DNA from 2 places in the Pseudarthrobacter defluvii genome. Region 1 is predicted to be linked to the other one. Evidence: riboswitches for the same ligand, from Rfam matches in the RefSeq annotation. Region 1 holds a riboswitch; the other holds the start of a gene.
What was found. Region 1 has a riboswitch for S-adenosylmethionine ahead of JCQ34_RS12030 (aminotransferase class V-fold PLP-dependent enzyme). Riboswitches for the same ligand answer to the same signal wherever they lie in the genome.
Positions count from the first base shown of each region.

Region 2: it holds a riboswitch for S-adenosylmethionine, as region 1 does, so the genes downstream of both, metX (homoserine O-acetyltransferase MetX) here and JCQ34_RS12030 (aminotransferase class V-fold PLP-dependent enzyme) in region 1, are expected to answer to the same signal.

Region 1 covers NZ_CP066362.1:2,600,311-2,607,511, reverse strand. The annotation lists gene JCQ34_RS12050 (S1C family serine protease) at 1-413, shown strand, start outside; gene JCQ34_RS12045 (hypothetical protein) at 457-834, opposite strand; gene JCQ34_RS12040 (metal-dependent transcriptional regulator) at 894-1,607, opposite strand; gene JCQ34_RS12035 (class I SAM-dependent methyltransferase) at 1,657-2,415, opposite strand; gene JCQ34_RS12030 (aminotransferase class V-fold PLP-dependent enzyme) at 2,517-3,935, opposite strand; SAM riboswitch class IV at 3,973-4,086, opposite strand; gene hisN (histidinol-phosphatase) at 4,239-5,051, opposite strand; gene rsgA (ribosome small subunit-dependent GTPase A) at 5,097-6,212, opposite strand; gene aroA (3-phosphoshikimate 1-carboxyvinyltransferase) at 6,196-7,201, opposite strand, start outside.
Region 2 covers NZ_CP066362.1:1,401,365-1,408,565, reverse strand. The annotation lists gene JCQ34_RS06430 (LysR family transcriptional regulator) at 1-709, shown strand, start outside; gene JCQ34_RS06425 (zinc-binding dehydrogenase) at 711-1,847, opposite strand; gene JCQ34_RS06420 (MFS transporter) at 1,855-3,237, opposite strand; gene metX (homoserine O-acetyltransferase MetX) at 3,416-4,531, opposite strand; SAM riboswitch class IV at 4,544-4,659, opposite strand; gene JCQ34_RS06410 (bifunctional o-acetylhomoserine/o-acetylserine sulfhydrylase) at 4,782-6,098, opposite strand; SAM riboswitch class IV at 6,142-6,256, opposite strand; gene JCQ34_RS06405 (VOC family protein) at 6,408-7,046, shown strand.

The DNA of each region.
Region 1 (7,201 bases):
GCATCAACACCGCGGTGGCGGGTGCCGGCCTGGGGCTGGCCATCCCGATCAACGCCACCACCCGCAGGATCATCTCCGCGCTGCTGGCGGACGGGCGGGTGCGCCGCGCCTACCTGGGCCTGGTCAGCACTCCGATGCAGCTCACCCCCAGTGCGGTGATCCGGACGGGGCTGCGCGAAGGCCTTCGCGTCGTAGAGGTGCTGCCCGGTTCACCCGCAGATGCGGCGGGCCTGTCCGCAGGGGACATCATCGTAACGGCCGGGGGCCGCCCCGTTAACAATGCCGAGAGCCTGCAGCGGCTCTTGTTTGCAGACGCCATCGGCCAGCCGCTCGACGTGGCAGTGCTGCGCGACGGCGCCGAACTGCACCTGACCCCTGTTCCGGAGGAAATGACAGCCAAAGGAACGGCATAGGGTTCGACGGCGGTCCGGCACCTTGCGCAGGCACCCCGGTGACCTATAGGCGAACCGGGGGCGCTTCCACGTCCGCGATGCCCACGAAACGCGTCCCCACGCCGTCGTACTCGCTGCGGACGCAGCCGGCGCGGACGGGCGGAATTTCCGACGGCGGGTGGTGTCCGCACACCACATACGTAAAGTCTGGCCACCACTTCTTGGGGCGCGCCGCTTCCTCATAGCCGCAGACGGCGCATTCCAGGTGCACCCAAACGGGCCGCTTTCCCGTCCGGTTGGCGCGCGACTGCACAAGCCAGGGCGGGGGATTGTCCAGAATGGCGCGGAGTTCGGCCTCCGTCATCCACTTGGGCAGGCCGTGGCGCTGTGCCATTTCAAGGGGAACATCAAGGGTTATTGCCGCGTCGCGTCTGCTGATCATCACCTCCAACCATACGGGAGGCGGCCAAATCGCCAGGCGGAGCCGGTGGCATCGCCGCGTTAGGGTCCGTCCAGGAGGCAGCCGGCGTGCGGAGTGTCGCTGGAGACCCACAGTGCCGAGGCGATTTCATCGGCAAGGTCGTAGTCCCGGGGTGCGTCGGAGCTGCCGATCCGCACCACCAGGGCGCCGCCGAACGGGCGCCGTCCCACCACTTCCACGTCAGCGTCGAGATCGATGTCCTGGGCGGCGAGGTACCGCAGCAGCTCGGGGTTGTCATCGCTGATCCGGGTGATCCGGCCACTGTGGCCTTCGTCCAGTTCGGCGAGCAGGTGGGCACGCGGCATCAGCACCTGGCCATCGGCAGTGGGGATGGGGTCGCCGTGCGGATCCCGCTTCGGGTCTCCGAGCTTGGCCGCGACGCGTTCAATGAAGGTGTCCGAGACCGCGTGCTCCAGCTGTTCGGCTTCATCGTGGACTTCGTCCCAGCTGTAGCCGAGGCGCTGGACAAGGTAGGTCTCGATCAGCCGGTGGCGGCGGACCATGGCCAGCGCCAGCCGCAAGCCGGACTCGGTGAGGGCGACGGCGCTGTATGGCTTGTGGTCCACCAAGCCCTGGTCCTTGAGCTTGCGGACCATCTCGGAAACCGAGGAATTGGCCACTCCCAGCCGCTGTGCCAGCTGCGAGGACGTGATGGGTTTGTCCTGCCATTCGGTGAACGAATAGATGACCTTGACGTAATCCTCGATCGAGGAGGAGGGCGCGCTGGTCTTCACAGGTCCAAGCCTACCGGTTGGGCAGCGGCGGCAGCGTGTGCTGCGCCGGTCATGCCTTGACGGCGCGCCAGGCCAATGTGAGGTAGGGGAGTTCGAGCTGCTGGTCAGGGGCGTACGCAAGATGCTCGTGCAGGTACCAGTCCAGGTTTCCCAGGACTTTCGCCCGCGTGGCCTCGCCGGCCCGGAGGTAGTAGCTGCGCGACTTGGTGAGCTCCATCAGGTCCGTGGTGGTCACCGTGTCCTGCCAGTGGCTGACGTGTCCTTCGACCCCGTGGAACTCAGGCCCCACCACGGGTTTGTGGCCTGGCCGGTACACGTCACCTGCGTGCATGATCCGGGAAAGGCGGTGTACCCAGGGCACGGAGGTGTCCAGCTGGTTCCAGACCAGGCCCAGGGTTCCATGCGGACGCAGTACCCGCGCGAGTTCGGTGCTTGCGGCCAGCGGGTCGCACCAGTGCCAGGCCTGGGCAACGGTGACGACGTCGAAGGCCGCGGCGGGAAGGCCGGTCGCCTCGGCGGTGCCCACCACAGCCCTGGCGGCCGGGCAGTGGGCCTTCAGTTGGGCAAGCATGTCCGCTGAGGGGTCGACGGCGGTGACGTCCAGTCCCAGGTCCAGCAGCAACGCGGTGAATTTCCCGGTACCCGCACCGACGTCCAGGGCGTCATGGGCATCGGTGGGCACCAGCCAGCGGACCGATTCTTCCGGGTATCCCGGGCGGATGCGATGGTAGTGCCTGCCGCCATCCTGGAAGCTCTGCCCGAGCTCCCGGCGCCGTCCGTGATCAAGCCTGGGGCCACCCCGAACCACGCGTGGCCTCCTTCTGTGTGTTGCCGGTGATTGCCCCTCGAATTTACCGCATGGGACCACCTCCAGCCGTCGGGGAAGCAGCCTTCTTCCCGCCAGGCTGCCTAGTCGTCGATGCAGGGCGCTGCGCCGGCCGTTCCCGGGGTGTTGGGTGCCCAGTGCGGGTAGGTGCGGGCGTCGTTGGCGGGCACCCACCGGCCTGCGTCCACTACGTAGTCCCAGCCCAAGCCCTTGCTGCGCAGCGCTCGGATGCCCGCGAGGAGGCGTTCGGCATCCTCCAGCCGTGAGCCGACGCCGAAGCTTGCCCTAAGCGAGCCTGACGGCAGGCCCAGGCGCTTCAGCAGGGGATGGGCGCAGAAGCGTCCATCGCGCAGCCCCACGCCGTGCTCGGCTGCGAGGTAGGCGGCCACCAGTCCTGCGTCATAGCCCTCCACGGAGAAGTTGACCACGCCGATGGTGTCCGTTTCCGGGTTGCTGTCCTTGAAGATCTGGTGGACGGTGACCCCGTCGATGTCCTGCAGGCCCTCCACCAGGAAGGAGCGGATGGCCGATTCGTGGGCGTGCCACCGGTCCTGGTCCAGCCCGGCGAGGACCTGCGTGGCTCGGGCCAGGGTTGCGGCTCCGAGGACGTTCGGTGAGCCCCCCTCATGGCGGGCCGGGCCACTGGCCCAGCTGACGCCGTCGAGCCTTGCTTCCTTCACCGCGCCGCCGCCGGCAAGGTGCGGGACGCCCGCGTCCAACCAGTCAGGGCGTCCCACCAGGACGCCGGCGCCGAACGGTGCGTACAGCTTGTGGCCGGAAAACGCGAGGTAGTCGATGCCGTCGGCGCTGATGTCCACCCGGCGGTGCGGTGCGAGTTGGGCAGCATCCACCACGATCCGTGCGCCGTGCTGGTGGGCCAGCGCGGCCAGGGCCCGGATGGGAAGGATCTCGCCGGTGACGTTTGAAGCGCCGGTGACTGCCAGCAGGCTGACCCCGCCCTGCTCCAGCTCCGCGCGGACGGCGTCAAGGGTGCCGGTGATCGTCTCTGCGGCGACGATGCTCCGGTGCGGTACGCCCTGCCAAGGCAGCAGGTTGGCATGGTGTTCGATGTCCAGGTAGAGCACATCGCCGTCGGGGCGGCCGTCGGTGAGGGGGAGGCAACCTGCCAGGAGGTTCAGCGAGTCTGTGGTGTTGCGGGTGAAGATGACCGAATCGTCCGGCCGGCCGCCCACGAAGTCCCGGACGATGCTGCGTGCATTTTCGTAGACCGAGGTGCTGATCTGGGAGGCGTAGCCTGCCCCGCGGTGGACGCTGGCGTAGTAGGGCAGGATCTCGTTGAGGTAGGCGGATACCACGGAGAGCGCCGGGGCCGATGCGCCACAGTCGAGGTTCGCGTACCGGACGTGCCCGCCGGTGATCAGCGGTGCCTGGATTTCCGCGCCGGTGACCGCCGCGAGGGGCCGGCCGGCAATGGCGTGGAGTTCAGCAGCAGCGGCGGCTTCGGTGATGGCGGGCTGGGGGGAGACGGTGGCAGTTGTCACAGAGACCTCACTTGACTACAGGACTCCGGCATAGTGGAATCCGCGCTTGCCGCATCCACTCCGGACCGGCCTGGTCGTCACCCGGGGCACCCCACCGCGAATGGAGGGTTGCCGGCCAGCAAACCGGGGTTTAGCGCTGGCACTCGTGACCTGGATAAAAGCGTAGGACATGCGGCGGCCCAGGCTGAACCCGCGGCAATTGTTAAGCCCTTTGTTACGCTCGTCCGAATAAACGACGGCGGACACCTCCTTTGGGAGGTGTCCGCCGTCGCTTTATTCGTTTTGCCGGGAGAACGTCAACCGTTACAGCAAATCATCCAGGTAAGGGTTCAGCCGGTGCAGGACCTCTGAGTGCAGGATGGAGTTGGTGGCCAGGGCGTTCCCGCCGAACGGTCCGTCCTCGCCTTCGAGGGAGGTAAAACGCCCCCCGGCCTCCACCACGATCGGCACCAGGGCGGCCATGTCATAGAGGTTCAGCTCCGGTTCGCAGGCGATGTCCACCGAGCCCTCGGCCACCATGCAGTACGACCAGAAGTCGCCGTAGGCCCGGGTCCGCCATACGTCCTCGGTGAGGCCCAGGAACTCATCAAGGTTCCCCCGTTCCTTCCAACCGGTGAGGCTGGAGTAGGAGAGGGAGGCATCGGCGAGGCTGGAGACGTTGGAGACGCGGAGCCGGGTGGCAGCCGCCAGGGACCTGCCCATGTACGCGCCCATGCCCTTTGCCGCCCACCAGCGCTTGCCCAGGGCCGGTGCGCTGACCACCCCCACCACGGGTTCGCCTTCATCCACCAGGGCGATCAGCGTGGCCCAGACCGGAACGCCGCGGACAAAGTTCTTGGTCCCGTCAATGGGGTCGATGATCCAGCGCCGCGAACCGTGGCCCGTGCTGCCGAACTCCTCGCCCAGGACCGCGTCACGTGGGCGGGAACGCGAGAGTTGCCCGCGGATGGCTTCCTCGGCGGCCTTGTCCGCATCGGTGACCGGCGTCAGGTCCGGCTTGGTCTCAACGTGGAGATCCAGGGCCTTGAAGCGGCTCATGGTCTGGTCATCCACGGAGTCGGCCAGGACATGTGCCAGGCGCAGGTCATCGTTGTAGCTCGAAGCGGGTTGGATCATGGTTCCAAACTACCGTCTGCCCGCGCTTCTTCCGGGGAGAACGCGTCAGTTGACGCTGCCAAGCTCCTTGGTTTCCTGTGCTTCCAGCCTTGGATCCGTGCCGAGCAGCCGCCGCAGCGACGCGAGCCGTGCGGGACCGGTGGGACCTGCGTGTCCGTCAGCCACCCAGTCGTCAAGGCCGCAGTCCACTGCGGTCGCCGTGTGCTTGCAGCCCCGTTCGCAGTTCTCGATGCCGGGGGAGAGGTCCGGGAAGGAGCGCAGGATCCGGTCAGGGTCCACGTGGGCCAGGCCGAAGGACCTGATACCCGGAGTATCAATGATCCAGCTGCCGGCCGGCGAGTCCGCCAGGCGCAGCGCCAGGGCCGACGACGATGTATGCCGGCCCCGGCCGGTCACCGCGTTGACTCCGCCGGTGGCCCGCTCGGCCCCGGTCAGCGCGTTCACCATGGTGGATTTGCCCACGCCTGAGTGTCCGAGCATGACCGTGACCTTGCCGTCCAGGTGCGCGCGGAGCCCGGCCACGGCGGCGCTGTCCAGCCGGGCCGAAAGGCCGTCGTCGGAGCGCGCGTCGATGCCCGAGGCCAGGGCGTCAGCAGTCCGGCTGATGATCACCGGGAAATCCAGGTGGGTGTAGTTGGACAACAGTTCCGCGGGGTCCTTGACGTCGGCCTTGGTGACCAGCAGGATCGGATCGATGCCGGCGTCGTATGCGGCCACCAGGGCACGGTCGATGAACCCGGTCCGCGGCTCGGGGTTGGCCGCCGCCACCACGATCACCAGCTGGTCGGCGTTGGCCACTACGGCACGTTCGATCGGGTCCGTGTCGTCGGCGCTGCGGCGCAGGAGCGTTTTGCGGTCCTGGATCTTCACCAGGCGGGCCAGCGTGTCCGGCGCGCCCGACACGTCCCCCACAAGCGAGACGAAGTCGCCGGCAACCACCGGCGAGCGGCGAAGTTCGCGGGCGCGTGCCGCGATGACCACGCGTTCGTTCTTCGAGTCCTCACCCACCACTGCCGTGTACCGGCCACGGTCCACCGTGATGATCCGTCCCGTCACGGCGTCGTCGTGGCTGGGCCGATCCTTGGTGCGGGGCCTGGAACCCTTCTTGTTCGGCCGGATGCGGACGTCGGATTCGTCCCAGGAGTCAGTGCGCCGCGCCACCGCTGGGCTCCTCCGGTCCGGATGCCGCAGCGGCGTCCTGGGCCAGCATGCCTGCCCACAGCTGGGGGAAATCGGGCATGGTCTTGGCGGTGGTGGCGATGTCCTCCACCTGCACGCCCTCCACTGCCAGGCCCAGGATAGCGCCGGCAGTGGCCATGCGGTGGTCGGCGTAACTGCGGACGACGCCGCCATGCAGCCGGGCGGGACGGATCACGAGGCCGTCGCTGGTTTCCTCTGCGTCTCCGCCGAGCCGGTTGATTTCCGCCACCAGGGCCGCGAGCCTGTCCGTCTCGTGTCCGCGCAGGTGTGCGATCCCCGTGAGCCGCGACGGGCCGGTGGCCAGCGCGCACAGGGCTGCCACAGTGGGGGCGAGTTCGCTGGTGTCGGCGAAGTTGCCGCCCTTGATCTCCTGGCCGCCGGTGACGGTCAGGACGCCGTCGGCCAGGGTGACCTGTGCGCCCATTTTCGCGAGGATGTCACGCCACAGGTCTCCCACCTGCTGGGTCTCCGCGGGCCAGTTGGGTATCCGCACCGTACCTTTCGAAGCCAGTGCGGCCGCCAGGAACGGCCCGGCGTTGGAAAGGTCCTGCTCGATCCGCTGGTCGAAGGCACGGATGGGCCCGGGCGCCACCACCCAATGATTGGGAACGGAGTTGTCCACGGTCACGCCCGCACCGCGCAGGACGGCCACGGTCATGTTGATGTGGTCCAGGCTGGGCACCGGTTTCCCCACGTGCTCCAGGTGCAGCCCCTCGTCGAACCTCGCCCCCACCAGGAGGAGGGCGGAAACGAACTGGGACGATGCGCTGGCGTCGATCACCAGATGGCCGCCCCGCACAGTGCCCTTGCCTTCCACCACGAACGGGAGCGACGACGGCGCGGAGCCATCTTCGGAGGCGACGGCCACACCCAGGGCCTTGAGGGCCTCGATGATGGTCCCCATGGGACGCTTCCGGGCGTGCGGGTCGCCGTCGAAGACGCTGGCTCCG
Region 2 (7,201 bases), 1.2 Mb from region 1:
TGCTGCCGCCGTGGACGCGGCGGAGGCGATCGAGAGCACGCTCGGCTCGCTCTCGGGCCTGATCCGCCAGGACCAGAGCGCGCTTGCAGGCCTGGTCCGGGTTGCCACCACCGACGCAGTGGGAGCGGTGTTCGTCACTCCATCGCTGGTTCGGCTCCAGCAGCAGAACCCGCAACTGAACATCGAAATGCTCAGCGCCACCCGTAAAGTCAGCCAGAACCGGTCCGGGGTGGACCTGGAGATCGTGGTGGGCCGGGCCGACGTCAGCACCGCACAGACCATCTTCCTGAGCAACTACTACCTGCGGCTCTACGCCAGCCAGGACTATGCCGCCCGGCACGGCATGCCGGAAACGCTCGACGACGTGGGGCAGCACGCGTTTGTCTCTTACGTCGAGTCTGCGCTCCAGGTGGCGGAGTTGGGCCCCCGCTGGTCATCGCAGTTGCCGATGCCCCGGACAAGCTTCCAGGCCACCAGCGTCTTCGCCCAGGTGGAGGCCGTCCGCCGGGGCGCCGGCATTGGCCTGCTGCCCAACTTCATGGTGGCGGACCGGGAGGATTTCGTTCCCGTCCTGGCAGGCGACTTTGAGCGCCAGCTCCCTATCTGGGCCGTTGCCCGTCCGGAGTCGCTCCGGTCGGCCCGGGTGCAGGCGGTGATTGCGGCCTTGAAGGAGGAGCTGAAGGAGCGGGCCGGACTGCTGGCAGGCTGAGTCAGGCCTGGAAGAGGCGGCGCACTACCTGCCCGGCCGCGAGTGCATCCAGGCCCTCGTTGATCTCGCTCAGTGGCCGCGTGTCGGTGTGCAGCAGCTCAACCGGCAGCCTCCCCTCCCGCCAGTACCCGAGGTACTGCGGGATATCCCGGGCGGGAACGGCGTCACCCATATAGGAGCCCAGCAGCCGCTTGCCGGCACCGGCGAATTGGAGGGCCGGGACGGTCAACTCGGCGGACGGGTGCGGCAGGCCCACCGAGACCACTGCCCCGCCCCGGGTGACCCGCTCCAGGCAGGATGCGATCACCGCGGCCGAACCCACCGCTTCAATGGCTACATCCACGCCGTCGCCCGAAGCTTCCTCGATCAACCGCCTTGCATCCTCCGACGTTCCCACGGCGGTGGCTCCGGCGTCGAGCGCGAGCTGGTGCTTGCCCTGGTTCGGATCAATGGCGATCACGCTGGCAGCTCCGGCCAGGCGTGCCGCCATGACGGCGGAAAGGCCCACCGCCCCCAAGCCGAACACTGCCACGTGCTGCCCCTGGCTGACTCCCGCCGTGTTGAACACCGCGCCCATTCCGGTGAGCACGGCGCAACCAAACATCGCCGCAACCGTGTCCGGGACGTCGTCGTCAATTACCACCACTGATTCCCGCGCAACCACTGCATAGTCCGCGAAGGCGGAAACGCCCAGGTGGTGGTTAATGCGCTCTCCCTCCGGCGTCCGCAACAGGGCAGGCCCGTGCAGCAGGTCCCCCGAACCGTTGACCTCTGCTGCCCGGTGGCAAAGCGCGGGCCGCCCGGCCAGGCAGGCCCGGCAATGGCCACAGCTGGGCACGAACACCAGCACCACGTGGTCGCCCACGGACACGTCCTCCACACCCTGGCCAACGGACACTACGCGCCCCACCGCCTCATGGCCCAACGCCATGGGAAGCGGCCGGAGCCGTGAGCCGTCCACCACGGAGAGATCCGAATGGCACAGGCTCGAATAGGTGATGGCAACCCCCAGCTCACCGGCGCGGGGCTCCGGCTGCTCGAGCTCCTGCACCAGCAGCGGCCGGGCATCGGCGTAGCTGCTCTTACCGGGGGCGTTTCCAGTGGCGGGGACGGTTGCGTACAGGACGGCGGCTTTCATGGGATCCCTACTTCCTGCCGGCGGCCAACAGGTCGGCGGTGCCCTTGGCGTCGGCGGCATCCACGTCGTGGAGTGAGACGCCGCGGGTCTCCTTCAGGAAGAAGACCGCGACGGCGGTGATGGCGCAGGCGATGAGCAGGTAGACGGCCACTGGAACCGAGGACTTGTAGGTGCCCAAAAGTGAAGCGGCGATGATCGGGGCCAGGGAGCCGGCCACGATCGAGGTCACCTGGTAGCCCAGGGAGACGCCTGAGTAGCGCATCCGGGTGGGGAACATTTCCGCCATGATGGCAGGCTGTCCGGCGTACATAAAGGCGTGGAACACCAGGCCGATCATGATGGCGGCCAGGATGATGAAGTCGTTCTTCGTATCCATCATCGGGAACGCGAAGAACCCCCATGTGGCCCCCATAATGGCGCCGGCCATGTAGACGGGCTTGCGGCCAAAGCGGTCCGAGAGCTTGCCGATCATGGGCACCACGGCGAAGTGGACGGCGTGGGCCAGGAGCAACAGGAGGAGGATGCGCGTGGTGTCGGCCTGCACCACGGTCTTGAGGTAGGTGATGGAGAACGTCACCACCAGGTAGTACAGGATGTTTTCCGCGAAGCGCAGGCCCATGGCGGTGAAGACGCCGCGCGGGTAGCGGCGGAAGACCTCGGCCACGCCGTAGCCCTTGTGGCCGGCATCCACTTCCTTGCGGGCCTCGAGGAAGATGGGCGCGTCGTTGACCTTGGTACGAATGTAGTAGCCGATCAGGACGATCACCGCGGACAGCCAGAAGGCAACGCGCCAGCCCCATCCGAGGAAGGCGTCCTGGGTCAGTGTGGAGGACAGGACGAACAGCACGGCCGTGGCCAGCAGGTTGCCCAGCGGCACGGCGGACTGCGGCCAGCTGGCCCAGAACCCGCGTGACTTGCTGGGGCTGTGCTCTGCCACGAGGAGGACGGCGCCGCCCCATTCCCCGCCAACAGCGAAGCCCTGCGCAAACCGGAGGATGACCAGCAGCGCCGGAGCCCAGTAGCCGATCTGCGCGAAGGTGGGCAGGCAGCCCATCAGGAAGGTGGAGACGCCCACCAGCACGATGCTCAGCTGCAGCAGCTGCTTGCGGCCGAACTTGTCGCCGAAGTGGCCGAACACGATGCCGCCGATGGGACGGGCCACGAAACCCACGGCATAGGTGAGGAAGGCGGCGATGATGCCGTCCAGCTCGGTCCCGGCGTTGGGGAAGAAGGCCTTCCCGAACACCAGGGTGGCGGCCGATGCGTAGAGGAAGAACTCGTACCACTCCACGACGGTGCCGGCCATGGAGGCGGTCACCACTTTCTTCAGGCCTGATGCCTTGACGTCGGTTTCTTCGGTGAGCCTTGCGGCGGAGCGTTCCGTACTCATGCGAACTCCTTCGGCGTCGTCGTCGACACCACGGGGACAGTCGATGGCAGCCGCGTGTGATGTACACCACGAAAGCCGGCTTCGATGAGTATGGTCTGCCTGCCCGTGCAACCTCAACGCCCATTAGTGCAGAAGGCATCTGCACTAATGCACATTGCTGGCGGTTTGCTGGATGCCCCTAGACCAGGAAGCTGCTCCTCAGCTGTGCCCCCAGTTGCCCAATTTCGGTGAGGAACCCGTCGTGGCCGATGGGCGCCTGGATGACGTGGACGTCCACGTCGCCGGGCAGCGACTGCGCCAGCTCCCGCGACTGGGACGGGAAGTAGAGCCGGTCGGAGTCGACGGCGGCCACGAAGAAGCGTGCAGTAGCAGCGGCCAGCGCTTCGGTCAGGGTTCCCCGGCCCCGGCAGACGTCGTGGCTCATCAGTGCCTCGGTCAGGGCGATGTAGCTGTTGGCGTCAAAGCGCTTCACGAGCTTGTTGCCCTGGTGGTCCAGGTAGCTTTCCACCTGGTAGCGGCCGCGGGCTGCGAGCACTTCCCCCTGAAGGGGCGACTCGGATGCCTGGGCTGACCGGCCAAAGCGGCCTTCCAGTTCGGCGGCGGACCGGTAGGTGATGTGGGCGATGCGCCGGGCAAGGGCCAGGCCCTCTTCAGGACAGGGACCGCCGTAGTAGTCGCCGCCGTTGAAGTTTGGATCCTGCCGGATGGCCAGGGTCTGGGCCTGGGCAAAGGCGATTTGTTCTGCGGTGCTGGCAGCCCCGACGGCGATGACGGCGCAGCGCTGCACCCTTTCCGGGTACGTCACTGCCCATTCCAGTGCGCGGGCGCCGCCCATGGAGCCGCCAAGGACCGCGAACCAGCTCTTGATTCCCAGCTGGTCTGCGAGCCGGACTTCCGCCTCGGTGCTGTCCCGCAGCGTGACCAGGGGGAAGCGGGAGCCCCAGGGCGATCCGTCGGGGGCGGGAGAGGAGGGGCCTGTGGAGCCGTAGCAGCCGCCCACAATGTTGATGGACACCACGAAGAAACGGTCGGTGTCCACGGGGGCGCCGGGGCCCGCGAGTTGTTCCCACCAGCCTTCTTCGTCCGTGTCGCCACGGGTTACGTGCGTGCTGCCGGTCAGCGCATGCTCGATCAGGATGGCGTTGCTGGCGTCCGCGTTGAGCGTCCCCCAGGTTTCGTAGGCCAGGGTGACGTCCGGGAGGTATCCCCCGGCTTCGAGTTCCAGTCCCCCGATGGAGGCGTAGCGGACAATTCCGTGTTCGGGGATGGTTTTTGGGGCGACGGTAACCGTCATGGCAAGACCTCTTCTACGCGCTTGCCCGCCGTCATTTGACCGGCAGGCCAGGTCCTCACCCGGGGCACCCCACCGCGAATGGAGGGTTGCCGGCCAGCAAGCCGGGGCTGTCACTGGCACTCATGACCTGGATCGAGTGTACGAAATACTCCCCGGTCCAGGCCAAGAGTGTGACTGGTTGTGACTTCCCGGCTTGCTGCCCGCCCCGCCTTACCGCCCGAGTGGAGGCCCGGCGTCGTACTTTGCCCGTCTAGGCGCTCTTCGCAGCCCTGAAGCCTGCTTCCAGGTCGGCGAGGATGTCGTCGATGTGTTCCAGCCCCACGGAAAGCCTGACGAGTCCCGGGTGCACCCCGGCCACAGCCTGCTGCTCCGGGGAGAGCTGGCTGTGGGTGGTCGACGCCGGGTGGATGACCAGGGAGCGCACGTCGCCGATGTTGGCCACATGGGAGTGCAGCTCCAGGGCGTCGACGAAGCGTTTGCCCGCCTCCGCTCCGCCGGCCAGGTTGAAGGCGACGACGGCGCCCGTCCCCTTGGGCCCGTACTTGCGGCCACGCTCGTACCAGGGGCTGGACGGCAGCCCGGCATAGGCGACCGATTCGACGTCGTGCCTTGCCTCAAGCCAGCGCGCCACTTCCGTGGCGTTGGCAACGTGGCGCTCCACCCGCAGGCTCAAAGTCTCCAGGCCCTGGGAAATCAGGAAGGCGTTGAAGGGCGAGACCGCCGAGCCCAGGTCGCGCAGGAGCTGGACCCGCGCCTTGAGGATGTAGGAGAAGTTGGCCCCCAGCGCTCCATCGGCTCCCAGATCGCGGGCGTAGACCAGCCCGTTGTAGGTGGGATCCGGGGTGTTGAAGCCTGGGAACCGTTCCGGGTCCTTGCTGAAATCGAACTTGCCGGAATCGACGATCACGCCGGCGATGGCTGTGCCGTGGCCGCCCAGGTACTTGGTGGCGGAATGGATCACGATGTCCGCGCCCCACTCCAGCGGGCGGATGAGGTACGGGGTGGAGAGGGTGTTGTCCACGATGAGGGGCACGCCGGCCTGGTGGGCGACTTCGGAGATGCCCTCGATGTCCAGGACGTCCTGGCGGGGGTTGGAGACCACTTCACCGAAGAAGAGCTTGGTGTTGGGCTGGACTGCGTTGCGCCACTGGTCCAAGTTGTCGGGGTCCTCCACGAACGTGACGGAGATGCCGAACTTTTTCAGGGTGTGGGCGAAGAGGTTATAGGTTCCGCCGTAGAGGCTGGGGCTGGCCACGATGTGGTCGCCGGCCTCCGCGATGTTCAGGACCGCGAACGTTTCAGCGGCCTGGCCGGAACTCAGCAGCAGCGCTGCCAAACCACCTTCGAGGCTGGCGATCCGCTGTTCCACTGCGTCCTGCGTCGGGTTGCCGATGCGGGTGTAGATGGGCGCGAGTTCGGACAGTGCGAAACGGTTTGCTGCGCTTTCGGCCGTTGGGAACACGAAGGACGTGGTCTGGTAGATGGGCAGGGCACGGGCTCCCGCTGCACTGTCCACTTCCTGGCCGGCGTGGATTTGGCGGGTTTCGAAGGACCAACCGTTGGACATCCAAATCTCCTTTGACATGGGCCCGGCATGCTCACCGGCAGTGCGGGCGCGCTTGCTTCCGGTTCTTGCCGGACAGCCAGGTCTTCACCCGGGGCACCCCACCGCGGATGGAGGGTTGCCGGCCAGCGAGCCGGGGCTTGGCGCTGGCACTCATGACCTGCGCCAAGTCTAGGAACAGCGTTGTTGCCGTGAACAGGATTGTGACGAACATGGTCTTTTAGGCGGCCTTTCCATGGCCATTGAGTGCGCGCAAATCCAGTAAGGGTACCCTTAGCTGAGAGCCGCATCACAAAGTGCCAAGATGTTGCCATGCGCATGGATCACGTCTCTTACGCCTGTGAACACGACGGCCTCGCGGCCACCACCGAACGTATTGCAACTGCCCTCGGCGTTGAGGCAGTGAAGGGCGGGGTACACCCCCGGTTCGGAACCCGGAATATGATCATCCCGCTCGCCGGTCACAAGTACCTCGAGGTTGTGGAGGTCCTGGACCACCCTGCATCGGACAAGGCACCGTTTGGACAGGCCGTAAGGGCCCGATCCGCGGCAGGCGGCGGCTGGATGGGCTGGTGCGTCGAAGTGGACGACCTCGCCCCCTTCGAGGAACGCCTCGGCCGCTCCGCTGTCAACGGCAACCGCAAGTTCCCGGACGGCCGCGAGCTGGTCTGGAAGCAGATTGGCATCCTGGGCCTCATCGCCGATCCCCAGGTCCCGTACATGCTCAAGTGGGAGGGTGATCCCTCACTTCACCCCTCCAACGCCTACCAGAGCAACCTCAAGATGAGCTGCCTGACCATCGCAGGCTCCGCCTCCCGGGTCACCGAGTGGCTGGGTGAGCCGGTGGAAAAGCCGCTTGAGGATGTTGCGGTCGAGTGGGTCGCCCCGCACGGAACGCCCGGCATCCTGTCGGTCACGTTCGAAACCGCCAACGGGGCTGTCACTCTCTGACGCTCCAGCCCTCTTCCCTTTCGGGAAATGGGTGCGCCGGGTCCATGCCCGGATAATCTTCGGCCGCCATGAGGTGGTGACAACGGCGTCACCACCTCATGGCGGCCGAATTCATTTGAGTGGCACTCGCGTTTGCTGGGCCGCAATAGTTCTGC